4 regions of the Streptomyces sp. NPDC059679 genome follow, and region 1 is predicted to be linked to each of the others. Evidence: riboswitches for the same ligand, from Rfam matches in the RefSeq annotation. Region 1 holds a riboswitch; each other region holds the start of a gene.
What was found. Region 1 has a riboswitch for cyclic di-AMP ahead of ACFV2X_RS08540 (transglycosylase family protein). Riboswitches for the same ligand answer to the same signal wherever they lie in the genome.
Positions count from the first base shown of each region.

Region 2: linked by a shared signal. The riboswitch ahead of ACFV2X_RS24150 (transglycosylase family protein) and the one ahead of ACFV2X_RS08540 (transglycosylase family protein) in region 1 are both predicted to bind cyclic di-AMP.
Region 3: linked by a shared signal. The riboswitch ahead of ACFV2X_RS48745 (M23 family metallopeptidase) and the one ahead of ACFV2X_RS08540 (transglycosylase family protein) in region 1 are both predicted to bind cyclic di-AMP.
Region 4: linked by a shared signal. The riboswitch ahead of ACFV2X_RS37235 (NlpC/P60 family protein) and the one ahead of ACFV2X_RS08540 (transglycosylase family protein) in region 1 are both predicted to bind cyclic di-AMP.

Region 1 is NZ_JBHWES010000005.1:119,213-123,405, forward strand. It holds partial or broken gene ACFV2X_RS08530 (phosphoribosyltransferase) at 107-748, shown strand; gene ACFV2X_RS08535 (dsRBD fold-containing protein) at 790-1,059, shown strand; gene ACFV2X_RS08540 (transglycosylase family protein) at 1,115-2,452, opposite strand; cyclic di-AMP (ydaO/yuaA leader) riboswitch at 2,458-2,639, opposite strand; gene ACFV2X_RS08545 (DUF4232 domain-containing protein) at 2,994-3,707, shown strand.
Region 2 is NZ_JBHWES010000023.1:41,210-45,402, reverse strand. It holds gene ACFV2X_RS24160 (septum formation initiator family protein) at 1-228, opposite strand, end outside; gene eno (phosphopyruvate hydratase) at 320-1,615, opposite strand; gene ACFV2X_RS24150 (transglycosylase family protein) at 1,804-2,499, opposite strand; cyclic di-AMP (ydaO/yuaA leader) riboswitch at 2,501-2,671, opposite strand; gene ACFV2X_RS24145 (transglycosylase family protein) at 2,933-3,919, opposite strand; gene ACFV2X_RS24140 (cytochrome P450) at 4,110-4,193, opposite strand, start outside.
Region 3 is NZ_JBHWES010000085.1:4,274-8,466, forward strand. It holds gene ACFV2X_RS48740 (M16 family metallopeptidase) at 1-1,251, shown strand, start outside; cyclic di-AMP (ydaO/yuaA leader) riboswitch at 1,538-1,735, shown strand; gene ACFV2X_RS48745 (M23 family metallopeptidase) at 1,748-2,572, shown strand; gene ACFV2X_RS48750 (GntR family transcriptional regulator) at 2,846-3,586, shown strand; gene ACFV2X_RS48755 (HPr family phosphocarrier protein) at 3,783-4,064, opposite strand.
Region 4 is NZ_JBHWES010000048.1:51,986-56,178, forward strand. It holds gene pcrA (DNA helicase PcrA) at 1-2,164, opposite strand, end outside; cyclic di-AMP (ydaO/yuaA leader) riboswitch at 2,321-2,499, shown strand; gene ACFV2X_RS37235 (NlpC/P60 family protein) at 2,507-3,715, shown strand; gene ACFV2X_RS37240 (L,D-transpeptidase) at 3,769-4,193, opposite strand, start outside.

The DNA of each region.
Region 1 (4,193 bases):
GCTTGCGCGCGCCGACGCGGCCGACCGGGTCCCCGCCGGTTTGCGGACGGGGGAAACTTCGGATGGAGTCGTAAGAGCGGGGTCTCCCTGTAGTAGGGGGTGAGTCATGATCTTCGTCGACCGCGTGGACGCCGGGCGGCGGCTGGCGGCCCGGCTGTCCCCCCTGAGCGGCGAGGACCCCGTGGTGCTCGGGCTGCCGCGGGGCGGGGTGCCGGTGGCCTTCGAGGTGGCGCGGGAGCTGAAGGCGCCCCTGGACGTGATCATCGTCCGCAAGCTCGGCGTCCCCTTCCACCGTGAGCTGGGCTTCGGCGCCATCGGCGAGGGCGGGGTGCGGGTGGTGCACGACGCGATCGTACGGATGAGCCGGGCGCGCAAAGAGGAGCTTGAGGAGGTGGAGCGAACCGAGGAAGAGGAGCTCGCACGGCAGGCGCGGCGGTTCCGGCGCGACCGGCCGCGGGTCGCGGTCGGCGGCCGGACGGTGATCGTCGTGGACGACGGGATCGCCACCGGTGCCACGGCACGGGCGGCCTGCCGGGTCGCCCGGGCCCAGGGCGCGGCCCGGGTGGTGCTGGCGGTCCCGGTCGCGCCGCCGGACGCGGCCGAGGCGCTGCGGCAGGACGCGGACGACGTGGTGTGTCTGTCCACCCCCGCGGAGTTCTCGGCGGTCGGCGAATGGTACGAGGACTTCTCCCAGACCAGCGACGCCGAGGTCGTGGAGCTGCTCTCCCGGTCGACCGGGATGCCGGGTCAGGCGCATCCTGGTAAATGAAGCAGGAGGTGATGACCGCGATGGAGACGATCGTGGGATGCGACATCGAAATGGAGTTCCGTGAGCTCGGACCCCTGACCGAGGCGGTCGTCCGGCTGAGGATGCACGACGGGACCGAGATCCTGGCACAGGGCCGGGCCAACCGGAATCCCGACGACCCGGCGCAGCCGCGGGTCGGCGAGGAGATCGCGGCGGCGCGTGCGCTGAACAACCTCGCTCACCGGCTGATCTCGAAGGCGGGCGGTGACATCGAGGAGGTCACGCACGCGAAGGCACATCTGGTGATGTAGGGCGGGTCTGCCGCGGCACCGCGCCGCGGCAGAGCACCCTTCGCTCACACACCTCTCAGATCTGGACGCCCTTGGACCGGAGATAGGCGAGCGGGTTGACATCCGAGCCGTAGTCGGGGCCGGTGCGCACCTCGAAGTGCACATGCGGTCCGGTCACGTTGCCGGTCGCCCCGGACCGGCCGATCTGCTGGCCGGCGGACACCGTCTGGCCGACGTGGACGGTCAGTGCCGACATGTGCGCGTACTGGCTGTACATGCCGTCGGGGTGGCGCAGCACGACCTGGTAGCCGTACGCACCGCCCCAGCCCGCGGCGACCACCTCGGCCGAGCCCACGGCGCGCACCTGGGTGCCGGTGGCGACGGGGAAGTCGACCCCGGTGTGGTGGCCGCTGGACCAGTTGCTGCCGGAGATGCCGTAGGCGGTGCCGACGGCGTGGCTGGCGACGGGCGAGGTGAAGGATGCCGACGAGGAGGACGAGTGCGCCGCCGAGCCGGACTTCTTCTTGGCGCGCTCGCGGGCCTTGTTGGCCTGCTCGACTCGCTGCTTGGCCGCCTGCTCGGCGCGCTGCTTGGCCTGTTCGGCCTGTTCGGAGCGGTGCTTGCCCTGGTCCGTGCGCTCGGGTTGGGGGTGGGTCTGGCGCGGCTGCGTGGCGGGGGACCGGCTTGTGTCGAGGGCGAGTTTCTGGCCGGGGTAGATCAGGTCCGGGTCGCCGCCGATGACGCGGCGGTTGGCCTCGTAGAGCCGCTGCCAGCCGCCGTCCACATCCCGTGCGTCGGCTATCCGGGACAGGGTGTCGCCGCCGACCACCGTGTACGAGGAGCCGGAGGGTCTGGTGGCTGCCGCGCTCTGGTCGACGGCCTTGGTGGTGGCCTTGGGCGCGGCTTCCGGAGCGGACTCGGTCTTGGGAGTGGCCTTGGGGGTGGCTTTCGGAGTCGCTTTGGGGGCGGCCTTGGGGGCGGTCTGGGTCTGGGCGCGGCCGCTCGCGGTGCCGGGGGTGACATCCGCGGGCCGGCCGCCGCGGGTCAGCCCCGCCTTGACCGAGCAGACCGGCCAGGCGCCGGGGCCCTGGGCGTCGAGGACCTTCTCGGCGATGGCTATCTGCTGGTCCTTGGAGGCCAGATCGGCCCGGGGAGCGAAGGACGTCCCGCCGTACGCCTGCCAGGTGGACTGTGAGAACTGGAGGCCGCCGTAGTAGCCGTTCCCGGTGTTGATGCTCCAGTTGTCGGTGGACTCACACTCCGCCACCTTGTCCCAGGTGTCGACGGAGGCGGCGTTCGCCTGGCCGACGCCTATGAGGGGCAGTGCCACGCCGGCGCCGCCCGCGGTGAACGCGAGCGAGGCGCGGGAGACGCGGCGGGGCCGAGGCCGTCGGTGACGTCCGCGTGCAGCCATTGAGCTCATCCTCTCCTGACGCCTGCGAGGTGAGCTGTCGGGTTCGGGCGGGAGCTGCCCGGCCGCGCCGTTCCCGGTGCCCCCGGCACCGTGGCGCGACTTCACCCCTAGCCGTCCCGCCCGACACAGCGCGGCACGGCGCCTACCTGGTTCCCCCGCTCCTGCCGTGACAGGTCGTCGTGTCACTCCTCCGCCACGGCAGGACTCGGCGCTCCGGCGAGGGAGAGACCCGTGCATGGAATGCGCCGGGTGCGGCACAGTAAACACATGGTTTAGGTCACGACAAGGTCTCGACGGACCTGTGTCCGGAAATCGATCACGGTGATGATGAACTGTGATCCGCGTCACCACTTTGCGGATGGGGTGATTGTGACACGGAATCCGCAATGCCGAATTACCCCTGTTATGTGATTAATGCCGCCGCAGACATAAGGACGCCGACCGGGGGAAGAGGAGTCGAAGGGGAATGGACGGGGAAAGTCGGGGCACTCGGCGCGGCGGCTGACGAGCCGCCGGATGCCCGACCCACAGGAGGTTGCCCATGGCTCAGCGGTACGGCGGGACGCCCGCGAGGCGTCGACCGCCGGTCTTATCCGTATCCGTACTGGTCATCGGCGCGCTGGCCGCGGTCACCGCCTGCGGCGCCGACGAGGACTCCGGGGCGCCCGCGCCGCCCGGCGCCGCGGGTGCGTCACATTCGGCCGCGAGCGCCGGCCGGCCCGGCGCCGCCGAACCCGGCGGGCGCGCGCATGACTCCGGCCGGGCCTCGACCCCCGCGAAGGCGCCGAGCGCGGCCAAGCCGTCCGTCGCCACCGAGGGTGCCTCCGGTGCCCCGCCCGCCGCGCGCCGCATCTGCGCCCGGGATCAGCTGAAACTGTCCGTCGGCCGGATGGATATCGGCGCGGGCAATGTCTATGTTCCCCTGGCCTTCACCAATACCGGTGAGGCCAGTTGCACGCTGACGGGCTTTCCGGGCGTTTCCCTGCTCGACACCCCCGGCACGGCTATCGGCGACCCCGCCGCCCGCCGAGGACCGGCGCGGCCCACGGTCGTCCTGAAACCTGGCGACAGCGCCTACGCGAGTCTGCACACCCTCAACAAAGGCCTGTCCGACAAGCCCTGTTGGCGGACCGCGTCCGAAATTCGCGCCTACCCGCCGGACTCCTACCGCTCCATGAAGACGTCGGCGCGCTCCCTCCAGGTCTGCGGTGAAGTATTCGAAGTCACCGCCCTCGAGCCGGGCTCCCAGCCCTGACCCGGAGCGCCACGGCCGGGCGCGGAACCGCAGCCCCCGCCCGTGCCCGACCGGACGCGCCGGAAATGAATTGGCCGGGAAGCGCGGCCACCTGACGCCCCCGGGTGTCCCAAAATCTTGATGGGCCCGACACCCACTGGCCCCTTTCGCCCTTCCGCAATCATTATCGGGTGGGCCACCATGTGAAGAGGCCTCGCCTGAGCCGGCGCGGAGCGTCTAGAGGGGACGATGTCATGGAGCGAGCGGCCACGGGGGTCGAGACGGAGTTGGTGGACCTCTCGGGAACAACGCTCGAAGAACTGGGCGACAGTGAGGAGTTCACTGTCGCGACCCAGCGGTTGCTCGATCTCGTACAGTGCCCGCCGACACTCGCGAACGCGGCTTCGTCGGGAGCCGGCTGTTGATGGAATCCCGGCGTGGAACGACAGCATTCACCCCACCAAGAAAGGCGGCCATGCCGGCGGACTATTCAGCTGGCCCTCCCTC
Region 2 (4,193 bases), on a different contig from region 1:
GGCCTGGCGCCGCTGGTCGGAGATGTCCGAGCGCTGCGAGATGTACTGCCGCATCGGGTACGCGAGGGCCACCACGAGCGAGCAGACGACCAGGGCGAGCAGCGCGGCCCGGCCGGTGAGCCGGCTGCGGCGGCGTCGGATGCGGGCGCGGTAGACCCGGGCGGCGGCGTGCTCGCCGAGCGCCCTGAGCCTGGTCGCGGTGGAGAACCGATCCCGATCCGCCGGCACGTCGCCTCCCCGGTCGTGACTTCGCTACGTACGCCGTCCCCGGCCACGGTACGGGACCGTGGCCGGGGACGTGCGTCAGGCTCGGCGGAGCTCAGCCCTTGAGGACCGCGCCCTTGAACCGCGGGAAGGCGGAGCGGCCCGCGTACACCGCCGCGTCGTCGAGGATCTCCTCGATGCGCAGCAGCTGGTTGTACTTGGCCACGCGCTCGGAGCGGGCGGGGGCACCGGTCTTGATCTGGCCGCAGTTGGTGGCGACGGCCAGGTCCGCGATGGTGACGTCCTCGGTCTCGCCGGAGCGGTGCGACATCATGCACTTGAAACCGTTGCGCTGGGCGAGCTCGACGGCGTCCAGGGTCTCGGTCAGCGAGCCGATCTGGTTGACCTTGACCAGCAGCGCGTTCGCGGTGTTGCTCTCGATGCCGCGGGCCAGCCGCTCCGGGTTGGTGACGAACAGGTCGTCGCCGACCAGCTGGACCTTGTCACCGAGCTGGTCGGTGATCGTCTTCCAGCCGTCCCAGTCCTCCTCGTTCAGCGGGTCCTCGATGGAGACCAGCGGGTACGCGTCGACCAGCTCGGCGTAGTACGCGGTCATCTCGGCGGCGCTGCGGGTCTGGCCCTCGAAGGTGTAGGCGCCGTCCTTGTAGAACTCGGAGGCGGCCACGTCGAGCGCCAGCGCGATGTCCTGGCCCGGCTGGTAACCGGCCTTCTTGATCGCCTCGACGATCAGGTCCAGGGCGTCGCGGTTGGAGTTCAGGTTCGGGGCGAAGCCGCCCTCGTCGCCGAGGCCGGTGGACAGGCCCCGCTCCTTCAGCACGGACTTCAGGGTGTGGTAGACCTCGGTGCCCCAGCGCAGCGCCTCGGAGAAGGACTCGGCGCCGATCGGCGCGATCATGAACTCCTGGATGTCCACGTTGGAGTCGGCGTGCGAGCCGCCGTTGAGGATGTTCATCATCGGGACCGGCAGCAGGTGGGCGTTGGGGCCGCCCAGGTACCGGAAGAGCGGGAGGTCGGAGGCCTCGGAGGCGGCGTGCGCGACCGCGAGCGAGACACCGAGGATCGCGTTGGCGCCGAGCGAGGACTTGTCCGGGGTGGCGTCCAGGTCGAACATCGCCTGGTCGATCAGGCGCTGCTCGGTGGCGTCGTAGCCGACGAGCTCCGGACCGATCTGCTCGATGACGGCCAGGACGGCCTTCTCGACGCCCTTGCCGCCGTAACGGCTCTTGTCGCCGTCGCGGAGCTCAAGGGCCTCGAAGGCACCGGTCGAGGCACCGGAAGGCACGGCGGCACGGCCGGTGCTGCCGTCGTCGAGGCCGACCTCGACCTCGACCGTGGGGTTGCCTCGCGAGTCGAGGATCTCGCGAGCTACGACGACGTCGATGGACGACACGAGGATCTCCTTCATATGGGTCTGTCTCTGCGGCACGAGCCTAACGGGCCCGGAGGGCCCACCCGACGAAGCCCCGGCGGGGCGCGCCTCGCGTGGGGGGCGGCGCACCCGGCCGGGGCCGATTTCGCGGGGTGCCGGGATGGGGGGAAGCCCGGCAGCCGGGGTGGGGGGAGGCCCGGCGGGATGGGTCAGGAGAGGTGGAGTTGCTGGCCCGGGAAGATGAGGTTGGCGTCCTCGACGATGTCCTTGTTCAGCTCGAAGAGCTTCTTCCAGCCGCCGTCGACGTGGTGCGCATCGGCGATCTTGGAGAGGGTGTCGCCGGACTTGACCTTGTACTCGCCGTCGCCCTTCTTGATCGCGTGGCGGGCGTGCCCGCGCCCGGCGTGCTCGCTCTCCTCGCGGGGCTGCGCCTTCGGCTTGGCGGGCTGCGCGGGCTTGGCCGTCTCGGCCGGCTGGGCGGGCTTGGCGGCCGGCTTCGAGGGCTGGGTGGTGGAGGTGGAAGGCGTCGGGGTGCCGGTGGTGGTCAGGCCCGTGCCGCACACCGGCCAGGCGCCCTTGCCCTGTCCGGCCAGGACCTTCTCGGCTATCTGGATCTGCTGGTCCTTGGTGGCCAGGTCGGCGCGGGCCGCGAAGGAGGTGCCGCCGTACGCGGCCCAGGTGGAGTTGGTGAACTGGAGGCCGCCGTAGAAGCCGTTGCCGGTGTTGATCGACCAGTTGCCGCCGGACTCGCACTGCGCGACCGCGTCCCACTGGGCGGTGGTCGCGGCCGAGGCGGAGGTGGCCCCCAGGAGCGGTGCGGCGACGGCCGCACCAGCGACGCCGGCGAGCGCGGCGATGCGGGTGACCTTGGAGGGACGGCGGTGCTTACCCTTGTCGTTACGCATGTTCGTTCCTCACCGACGCCTACGAGGTGAGCTGTCGGGTTCGGACTGTGAGTTGCCCGGCCGGATGCGGCTGACCGCACCCTGGCTTCACCCCGAGCCGAACGGGCCCGTCTCCGGGCCGCCACGGCGCCTACCTTGGTTCCCCCGCTCCTGCCTTCGGCGCAAACGCGTCGGTTTCCCCCCGACCGCCGGCAGGACTCGGCGTGACGATCGACGGTGCCCGCGGTGGCGAGCGGAAAGACGTTAAACACACCTTCCGATGAGGTTCAAACCCCGACATCCCAGCGAATGAGGCCGTATCCGCACCCAGCCATCCCACATCTACGCAGGTGAGGCCGGGTGCGGAAAGATCGGACAGCAGGCGCACGCCGGGCGATGTGACGAGATGTATGTCTCACCGTCGCCAGATCGGGCAATTCACCCCGAACTACCGCTACCTGGCGCTGAGATCGAGACGCTGACCAGGGTGAACAAGGTCCACGTCGATTCCGATGAGGGATTCATCGGCCCCGTAGAGCTCGGACACCCCTCCGTCCACCTTCTGGCCGTCCTGGTCGTCCGTGACGTCTGACGCATCGTCACCGCCGCGCACGCTGTAGTCCTCGCGACCGAGGGGCTGAAGGGGGATCTCGGTGCGCTCCGCGTCGTCGCGCGAGGCGTGGCGGCCCGAGGACCGGGTGTCGTCGCCCGCCGCACCCGCGGAGCCCTGCTCGCGGGCGTCGGGCGCGCCGCGGTGGCGGCCGGTGGGGGAGGCGGCGGAGTCCTCGCCCTTCGCGTCGCGGTCGGAGCGCTCGTCGCCCTTACCGGACGCGGAGCCGTCCTCGTCGCGGGACGTTTCGCCGGAATCGCCGGACTTCCCACCCTTTTCACCGGACTTGTCGTCGGGGGTGGCAGAGGGATCCGACTTACCGGCCTTGTCGGATGTGCCGGAATCTTCCGAACCACCGGAACCATCAGAGCCGTCCGACTGATCGCCCCGGCTGGAGTTATCGGACGATTCACCCGTATCGGAGCCGCCGATCCCCGTCGGCTCCTTCGCCTCTTTGGACTCGGGCGTGCCCTTGCCGTCGGGGTTCACGTCCAGTAGGTCGCCGAGGCCGCCGAGCCCGGCGTCCAGCGCACAGCTCGGCCAGGCGTCCGGGCCGCGGTCGGCGAGGATCGCCTGGGCGATGGCTATCTGCTGGGAGCGGCTGGCGAGGTCGGGGCGCGGGGCGTACTGCTGGCCGCCGTACTTCCTCCACATGTCCAAGGTGATCTGCAGACCGCCATAGAAGCCATTGCCTCCGTTGGCGCTCCACATCCCGCCGCTCTCGCATTCGGCGACGCGGTCCCAGGTCTGGGTGGCGTCCGCGGCCTGGGCGCCGACGGCGCCGAAGAGCGGCATGGCGATGCTCGCACCCGTCACCCCCGCTGCGACCACGATTGCCGGAGCCTGACGGGGGCGGCGGTGTCGACCGTTCCCGGAGCGCATGCGTTCTGCCTCTCGTGTGGCGGCTGAGTCGTCGGTTGAACATAGCGACGCCATCCGATCATCACAAGCAGATGTATCCCAGGTCACGCAGTGATCACGCCGTTGACGTTATGTCACATATGCCGGGCGCCAAGGGCGTTTACCAGGTGATCGGGCCCCAGGTCACCGGCAGTTCGCGCAGCCCGCGCATGATCAGACCGCCGCGTCGGCGGATCTCTTCCGG
Region 3 (4,193 bases), on a different contig from region 1:
GAGATCAACCTCGCCGCCCCGCTGGACGCCGAGCCGGCCGGGCTCGACGGCATCGCCACGATCATGGCCCGCGCCCTGTCCGAGGGCACCGACAAGCACACCGCCGAGGAGTTCGCCGCCGAGCTGGAGCGCTGCGGCGCCACTCTGGACGCCCACGCCGACCACCCCGGCGTCCGGGTGTCCCTGGAGGTCCCCGTCTCCCGGCTGCCCAAGGCGCTCGGCCTGCTGGCCGACGCGCTGCGCGCGCCCGCCTTCCCCGAGGGCGAGGTCGAGCGGCTGGTCCGCAACCGCCTGGACGAGATCCCGCACGAGTTGGCCAACCCGGCGCGGCGCGCCTCGATGGCGCTGGCCAAGGAGCTGTTCCCGGCCGAGGCCCGGATGTCCCGGCCGCGCCAGGGCACCCAGGAGACCGTCGAGGGCATCGACGCCGCGGCCGTGCGGGCCTTCTACGAGACGCATGTCCGCCCGTCCACCTCGACCGCCGTGGTCGTCGGCGACCTGGCCGGTGTCGACCTCGACAAGGCGCTGGCCGAATCCCTCGGCGCCTGGACGGGCGGGGCCGCCGAGTCCCGCCCCATGCCGCCGATCACCGCCGACGACACCGGCCGCGTGATCATCGTCGACCGGCCGGGCGCGGTGCAGACCCAGCTGCTCATCGGGCGGATCGGCGCCGACCGCCACGACCGGGTCTGGCCCGCCCAGGTGCTGGGCACCTACTGCCTGGGCGGCACCCTCACCTCCCGGCTCGACCGCGTGCTGCGCGAGGAGAAGGGTTACACGTACGGCGTGCGCGCCTTCGGCCAGGTGCTCCGCTCCGCGGCTCCGGACGCCTCCGGAGGGGCCACGGGCGCCGCGATGCTGGCCATCAGCGGCTCGGTGGCCACCGAGGTCACCGGCCCCGCCCTGGAGGACCTGTGGAAGGTACTGGGCACGCTGAAGGAGGAGGGCCTGACGGACGCCGAGCGCGATGTCGCCGTGCAGAACCTGGTCGGGGTGGCCCCGCTGAAGTACGAGACGGCGGCCGCCGTCGCGGGCACGCTCGCCGACCAGGTCGAGCAGCATCTGCCGGACGACTTCCAGGCGCAGTTGTACGCGCGCCTCGCGGAGACCGGCACGGTGGAGGCGACCGCCGCGGTGGTGAGCGCCTTCCCGACCGACCGGCTGGTCACGGTGCTCGTCGGTGACGCCTCGCAGATCGAGGAGCCGGTCAAGGCGCTCGGCATCGGCGAGGTGCGCGTCATCCAGGGCTGACGGGCCAACAGACCGAGAAACTGACAGATCGACAGGTCGACGGGCCGACCCGACCAGGGAGCAACGGGCCGTCGCCGCAAGGACCCTGGCGCCGCCTCAGGCGCCCGGGTCTCCTTTTGTCGGTCGTTTCCTCGATCGTTTCGTCCGCTTTGTGGCAGAGATTGCTTGTCTGGGTGATCGTGTCTGTGGGGAAACCAACAAAAAAGCGGAACCGTTTGGTGAACGAATGCGATCACGCTTAGCGTCAGTTCGGTTGTCCGCCCGAGACACGCCGCATCCGCGGCACGGGCAACCATCGCCGAGTCCCCGTACGGCGCGAGCCAGGGGAGCCGGGGAACCAACCTCGCCCGTCGCCGCCCGCGGCGCCGGACGGGTGATTCCCAGGGGTGAATCGGACGCCTTCCCCGCGTGGGGGAGGGGCCCGTAGGAGACCTTCCTGCTCCGAACCCGTCAGCTAACCCGGTAGGCGAGAGGAAGGAAAGGAGTGCGCCGGACCATGGCGTTCACCCGTACCGCCGGGAAGCACCGCCGCCCCACCCGGGCCCCCCGCACCACTCGTTCCAACGCCAACCTCGCGGGCATAGCCACGCTGGCCGCCTCCGGTGTGGTCGCCGGCTTCGCCGCCCCCGCCCTCGCGGCGTCGGACGACCCGCGCGGCTTTGAGGACACCGGGCTGCGCCAGGCGGTCGCCATGGACGACCAGCTCGCCGACCAGGTCCAGGCCCAGGCGGAGAGCCAGCAGAGCGCCGCCGAGGAGGCCGCCGCCAAGGCGCAGGCCGAGGCCCAGGCCCGCAAGGAGGCCGCGCGTCAGGCGGCCGAGGCGAAGCGCAAGGCCGAGGCGGCCGCGAAGAAGGCCAAGCAGGAGCGCGAGGCCAAGGAGCGCGCGGCGCGCGAGGCGGAGCGCAAGCGGTTGAACACGTTCGTGTCGCCGATCACCGGCTCGTATCTCTCCACCGGCTACCAGGCGTCCAGCGGCCTGTGGTCGTCCGGCAGCCACACCGGGGTGGACTTCCACGCCTCGTCCGGCACCTCGGTGCACTCCGTCGGCTCCGGCACCGTCGTCGAGGCCGGCTGGGGCGGCGCGTACGGCAACAACATCGTGATCAAGATGAACGACGGCACCTACACCCAGTACGGCCACCTGTCGTCCATCGGCGTCTCCGTCGGCCAGACGGTCACCCCCGGCCAGCAGATCGGCCTGTCCGGCGCCACGGGCAACGTCACCGGCCCGCATCTGCACTTCGAGGCCCGCACCAGCCCCGACTACGGCTCGGACATCGACCCCGTCGCCTACCTGCGCTCGCACGGCGTGAACCTCTGACCACGCCGCCGCACACCTGCCCCTGAACCCGGTCCCCAAGGCCCCGGTCCCGCGGACCGGGGCCTTCGGCGTACTCGCATGGCCGTCCGGGCCATCTGGCTGCCCGGCCGCCCGGCCGCCTGGCCAAAAATATCCATGAAATCTCCGCGCCCATCGGAAATTCCAGCTGTTTAGAATAGAGTCGTTGAACACGCGTCAATCGGCTGCGTTTCGCGGAGATTAAGGCGGAGGTTCAACAATGCGGGACCGGAAGTGAGCGGCGATACGACCGAGATGCCGGGCGGTCGCCGGATTTCGGCGCACGCGGTGTGTACGGCGATCCGCGACGACATCGTCTCCGGCACCTTCGCGCCCGGCAGCCGGCTGATCGAGGAATTCCTCGCCCGGCGCTACGGCGTCTCGCGCGTGCCCGTGCGCGAGGCGCTGCGCACCCTGGAGTCGGAAGGCTTTGTGACCACCCGCAGACACGCGGGAGCATGCGTCGCGGAGCCGTCCGAGCGGGAGGCCGCCGACCTGCTGGACATCCGCGCGCTGCTGGAGCCCCTGGGGGCCGCCCGGGCCGCCCAGCGGCGCAGCGAGGCGCATCTGAAGGTGTTGCGCGGCCTGGTCAGGCTCGGCCAGGAGCGGGCCCGGCGCGGGCAGTTGGGTGAGCTGAGGCCGCTCGGCGACTGGTTCCACGAGACGTTGGCCCAGGCATCCGGCAGCCCGAGTCTGGCCGGGCTGCTGGTGCAGCTGAGGCGCAAGATCGCCTGGGTGTATGCGGTGGAACCGGCCCACAGGCCGGGGCCGTCCGCCCCGGGCACCACCCTGCGCTCCGACTTCTCGCTGCGGGCCGTGGCGTCCTGGGACGAGCACGGCGCGCTGGTCGACGCGGTGGCGCGCGGCGACGCCGACCGCGCGCGGGCGCTGGCCGCGGCGCATGCCGAGCGCTCGATGTCGGAATACCGGCTGCGTCGCCCCGTCCGTGTGAGGAGTTCGAAACATTCCGTAAACACGGCGGGCGTCCGGAATTAACAGCGGCCCCGTATACAACTTCTAAGAATTGCCGCCGGTGTGTCGCGGCCGTGGATTTCCGCGGCCGCGTATTTCGCGTTCCCGTATTGCGTAGCCCGGTATTCGTTTTCGTATCGCGTTGGATAAACAGTGCGGCCGCGGTCCCCTGTCATGGGTCACCGCGGCCGCGCCGTGTGAATTTATTGGGCGGAGCCAGTCAGACGGTCTCCGGAAGCTCCTCCAGCCCCTCCGCGACCAGCTTGGCCAGGCGGTCGAGCGCGACCTCCGCGTCGTCCGACGCGGAGGCCAGGACGACCTCCTCGCCGCCCTGGGCGCCCAGGCCGAGCACGGCGAGCATGGAAGCGGCGTTGACCGGGGTGCCGTCCGCCTTGGCGATCGTGATGGGGACGCCGGCGGCGGTGGCCGCCCGGACGAAGATCGACGCGGGGCGGGCGTGCAGGCCCTCGGCCCAGCCGATGTTGACGCGGCGCTCAGCCATGGTGTTGCCCTTCAGGTGCGGGGTTGCCGTTGTCTAGACCAATATCATACGGGCGTGCGTGTCTGGGTCTGTCCGGAACGGTGTCCGAGTAGGCCCGGCCATGCCCGTACAGGTCCGATTATGGACTTT
Region 4 (4,193 bases), on a different contig from region 1:
CCGGGATCTCCTCCAGGAAGCGGGACGGCGGGTTGTACGCGGGCTGGCCCCAGGCGCTGCGCATCGTCGACCGGGTCAGATACAGCCGCTCGCGCGCCCGCGTGATGCCGACGTACGCCAGCCGCCGCTCCTCCTCCAGCTCCTTCGTCTGGCCGAGCGCGCGCATATGCGGGAAGACCCCGTCCTCCATGCCGCTGAGGAAGACCACCGGGAACTCGAGGCCCTTGGCGGTGTGCAGCGTCATCAGCGTGATGACCCCGGCGCCCTCGGTGTCGTCGTCGGGGATCTGGTCGGAGTCGGCGACGAGCGCGACCTGCTCCAGGAACTCCGCGAGCGTGCCCGGGTTCTCCTCGCCGCGCTCCTGCTCGTACTCCAGGGCGACGGCCGCCAGCTCCTGGAGGTTTTCGATACGGGTCTCGTCCTGCGGGTCCGTGGACGCCTGGAGCTCCGCCAGATAGCCCGTGCGCTCCAGCACCGCCTCCAGCACGGTGGCCGGTCCGGCGCCCGACTCGGCGATCGTGCGCAGCTCCTCCATCAGCACGTTGAACCGCTTGACCGCGTTGGCCGAGCGGGCCGCCATGCCGTACGCCTCGTCGACGCGGCGCAGCGCCTGCGGGAAGGTGATCTTCTCGCGCAGCGACAGCGCGTCGATCATCGCCTCGGCGCGCTCGCCGATGCCGCGCTTGGGCACGTTCAGAATCCGGCGCAGCGGGACGGTGTCCTCCGGGTTGGCCAGCACCCGCAGATACGCGAGGACGTCGCGGACCTCCTTGCGCTCGTAGAAGCGCACACCGCCGACGACCTTGTACGGCAGCCCGACCCGGATGAAGACCTCTTCGAAGACACGGGACTGCGCGTTGGTCCGGTAGAAGACGGCCACGTCGCCGGACCTGGCGTCGCCCGCGTCCGTCAGCCGGTCGATCTCGTCGGCGACGAACTGGGCCTCGTCGTGCTCGGTGTCGGCCACATAGCCGGTGATGGTCGCCCCGGCACCGGCGTCGGTCCACAGGTTCTTCGGGCGCCGGTTCTCATTGCGCTCGATGACGGCGTTGGCCGCGCTGAGGATCGTCTGGGTGGACCGGTAGTTCTGCTCCAGGAGGATGGTCGTGGCGTCCGGATAGTCCTCCTCGAACTGGAGGATGTTACGGATCGTGGCGCCCCGGAAGGCGTAGATCGACTGGTCGGCGTCGCCCACCACGCACAGCTCGGCGGCCCCGATTCCCTCGCCGTCACCGCCGCCCTCGGCGGAGGTCGCCGGGCCCGGGCCCACCAGCTCGCGCACCAGCGTGTACTGCGCGTGGTTGGTGTCCTGGTACTCGTCGACCAGGACATGGCGGAAGCGGCGGCGGTAGTGCTCGGCGACATCGGGGAATGCCTGGAGCAGATTGACCGTCGTCATGATGATGTCGTCGAAGTCGAGGGCATTGGCCTCGCGCAGCCGCGACTGGTACATCACATACGCCTCGGCGAGCGTCTTCTCGAAGCCGTCCGAGGCCTGTCCGGCGAAGGTCTCCTCGTCGATGAGCTCGTTCTTCAGGTTGGAGACCTTGGCGCTGAAGGACTTGGGCGGATACCGCTTCGGGTCGAGGTCCAGATCCCGGCAGACCAGCGCCATCAGCCGCTTGGAGTCGGCCGCGTCGTAGATCGAGAAGGAGGAGGTGAAGCCGAGCTTCTTGGACTCCCGGCGCAGGATGCGCACACAGGCGCTGTGGAACGTCGACACCCACATGGCGTTCGCACGCGGGCCGACCAGCTCCTCGACCCGCTCCTTCATCTCGCCCGCGGCCTTGTTGGTGAAGGTGATGGCGAGGATCTGGCCGGGGTGCACGCCGCGCGCGCCGAGCAGATACGCGATGCGGTGGGTGAGCACCCGGGTCTTGCCGGACCCGGCGCCCGCGACGATCAGCAGCGGCGAGCCGGTGTGCACCACGGCGGCCCTCTGCTGCTCGTTCATCCCCTCCAGGAGCGTGGCCGTATCCACCGCGGGGCGCGCCGCGCCGTCGCGGTAGTACGCCTCCCTGGGGGCGGGCGCGTCGAACTTCCCGTCGAAGAGGTCGTTCGGGACGTCCTCAGCGGCGGGCCCGCCGTCGTCCTCGGGCGGCGGGGGCTCCTCGTCCGAGGGCCCGAGGTCCGCCAGGAAGCTGTCATCAAAGAGGCTGCTCATCGCTCACCGAGTCTAGGGCGCCGCACTGACAGCGTATGCGCGGAAGTCACGAAACGGTTTCGGGACAATTCGAACATCAGCCTTCACACGAGCCCCACAAGACCACTACCGTCCTCCATCAGGCGGTCCGGAACCCGTCGGCGACCACGTCGGCACGGGCTGTCTCCGCCGAGTCCGGCCCCGCCGCGAGGCAGCCGGAGCCGGGGACCCCCACGTACCACTGGGGTGAATCGGTCCAGCGCGGCGACGCCAGCCGTCCGCCGCCCGGACCGTAGGGCAACCTTCCGACGCCCGAACCCGACAGCTAACCCGGTAGGCGGTCCACGGAAGGAGTCGCCTCCCTTGGCGTCGCACCGCAAGCCGCGGACCCGAATACTGGACTCGGCCACCGGCCGCCGCACCGCCGTCGGGGTCACCACGGCCGCCCTCGCCTCCGTCACCCTCCTCTCCCAGACGGCGAGCGCCGAGCCCGGTAAGCCCAAGCCAACGGTCGAAGAGGTCAAGAAGAAGGTCGACACGCTCTACCACCAGGCCGAATCCGCGACCCAGGCATACAACGCCGCCAAGGAGCGCACGGGCGAGCAGCGCGCCAAGGTCGACCGGCTGCTGGACAGCGTCGCCAAGCGCACCGAGAAGCTGAACGAGGCACGGCGCAAGCTTGGCAGCTATGCGGCGGCGCAGTACCGCAGCGGCGGCATGGCCAACAGCACCGCGACCCTGCTGTTCGCCAAGGACCCGCGGGACATCTTCGACCAGTCCCATCTGATGGACCGGCTGTCCGGCGAGCAGAAGCAGGCCGTCGACGACTTCCTGTCGCAGCAGGCCAAGGCCGCCAAGGAGCGTACGAAGGCCGGCGAGAGCCTGGCGTCGCTGACCCGGTCGCAGCAGCAGCTGAAGACCAGGAAGAAGACCGTCCAGGGCAAGCTCACCCAGGCCCGTGAGCTGCTGTCGAAGCTGACCGTCGAGGAGAAGGCGCGGCTGGCGGCGATCGAGAAGAAGAAGGAAGAGGAGGCCCGGCGCAAGGCGGCGGAGCTGGCCCAGCAGCAGCGGGAGGCGGCGGCCAAGCGGGCGCAGGAGGAGGCGGCGAAGCGGCGGCAGGAGCAGGCGAGCTCCTCCGACTCGTCGAGCTCCTCCGGTTCCTCGGGATCGTCCGGGACCTCGGGATCTTCCAGCTCCTCGGGGTCCTCCAGCTCGACCTCCACCAAGGCCGACAAGGCCATCGCCTTCGCCCAGGCGCAGATCGGCAAGCCGTACGTCTGGGGCGCGACCGGCCCCAACTCCTACGACTGCTCGGGGCTCACCCAGGCCGCCTGGAAGGCCGCCGGGGTCTCACTGCCGCGCACCACCTGGGACCAGGTGAAGGTCGGCACGCGCGTGTCGACCGCCAACCTCCAGCCGGGCGACCTCGTCTTCTTCTATGACGACATCAGCCATGTCGGCATCTATATAGGCGACGGAATGATGATCCACGCCCCGAAGCCGGGCGATGTGGTCAAGAAGGCACCGATCACCGAGATGCCGATCTACGGCAGCGTCCGCCCGGCCGCCTAGCGGCTTTCCCGCCTCCCCGGGCCCCGAAAGACCCGGGGAGGCAGTTGCGCGGCTCAGGTGCCGGGCTTGCGGCCGTAGACGTATACGTCGTCGCCGTTGCGCAGCAGGCTCCAGTACTTCTTGGCGTCGCCCTTGCGCATGTTGACGCAGCCGTGGGAGCCCGGCGGCGACCACACGCTGCCCGCGATGGAGTGGAAGGCCTGGCCGCCGTCGAAGAACTGGCTGTACGGCATCGCGACGTCGTAGAGCGTCGACCAGTGGTCGATGTCCCGCCAGTAGACCTTCTTCAGCCCGCCCCGGGTCTCATACCGGTCGCGGCCGGTGCGCACCGGCACCGGGCCGAACTTCAGCCGTGAGCCGTCCTGGATCCAGCTCAGCTGGCGGGTGAGGTCCACACAGGCGATACGGCCCTTGTTGGTGGGGCACTTTCTCGCCTTGTTCGGGTTGTGCCCGGCCGCCTTCTGCGAGTTGATCAGCT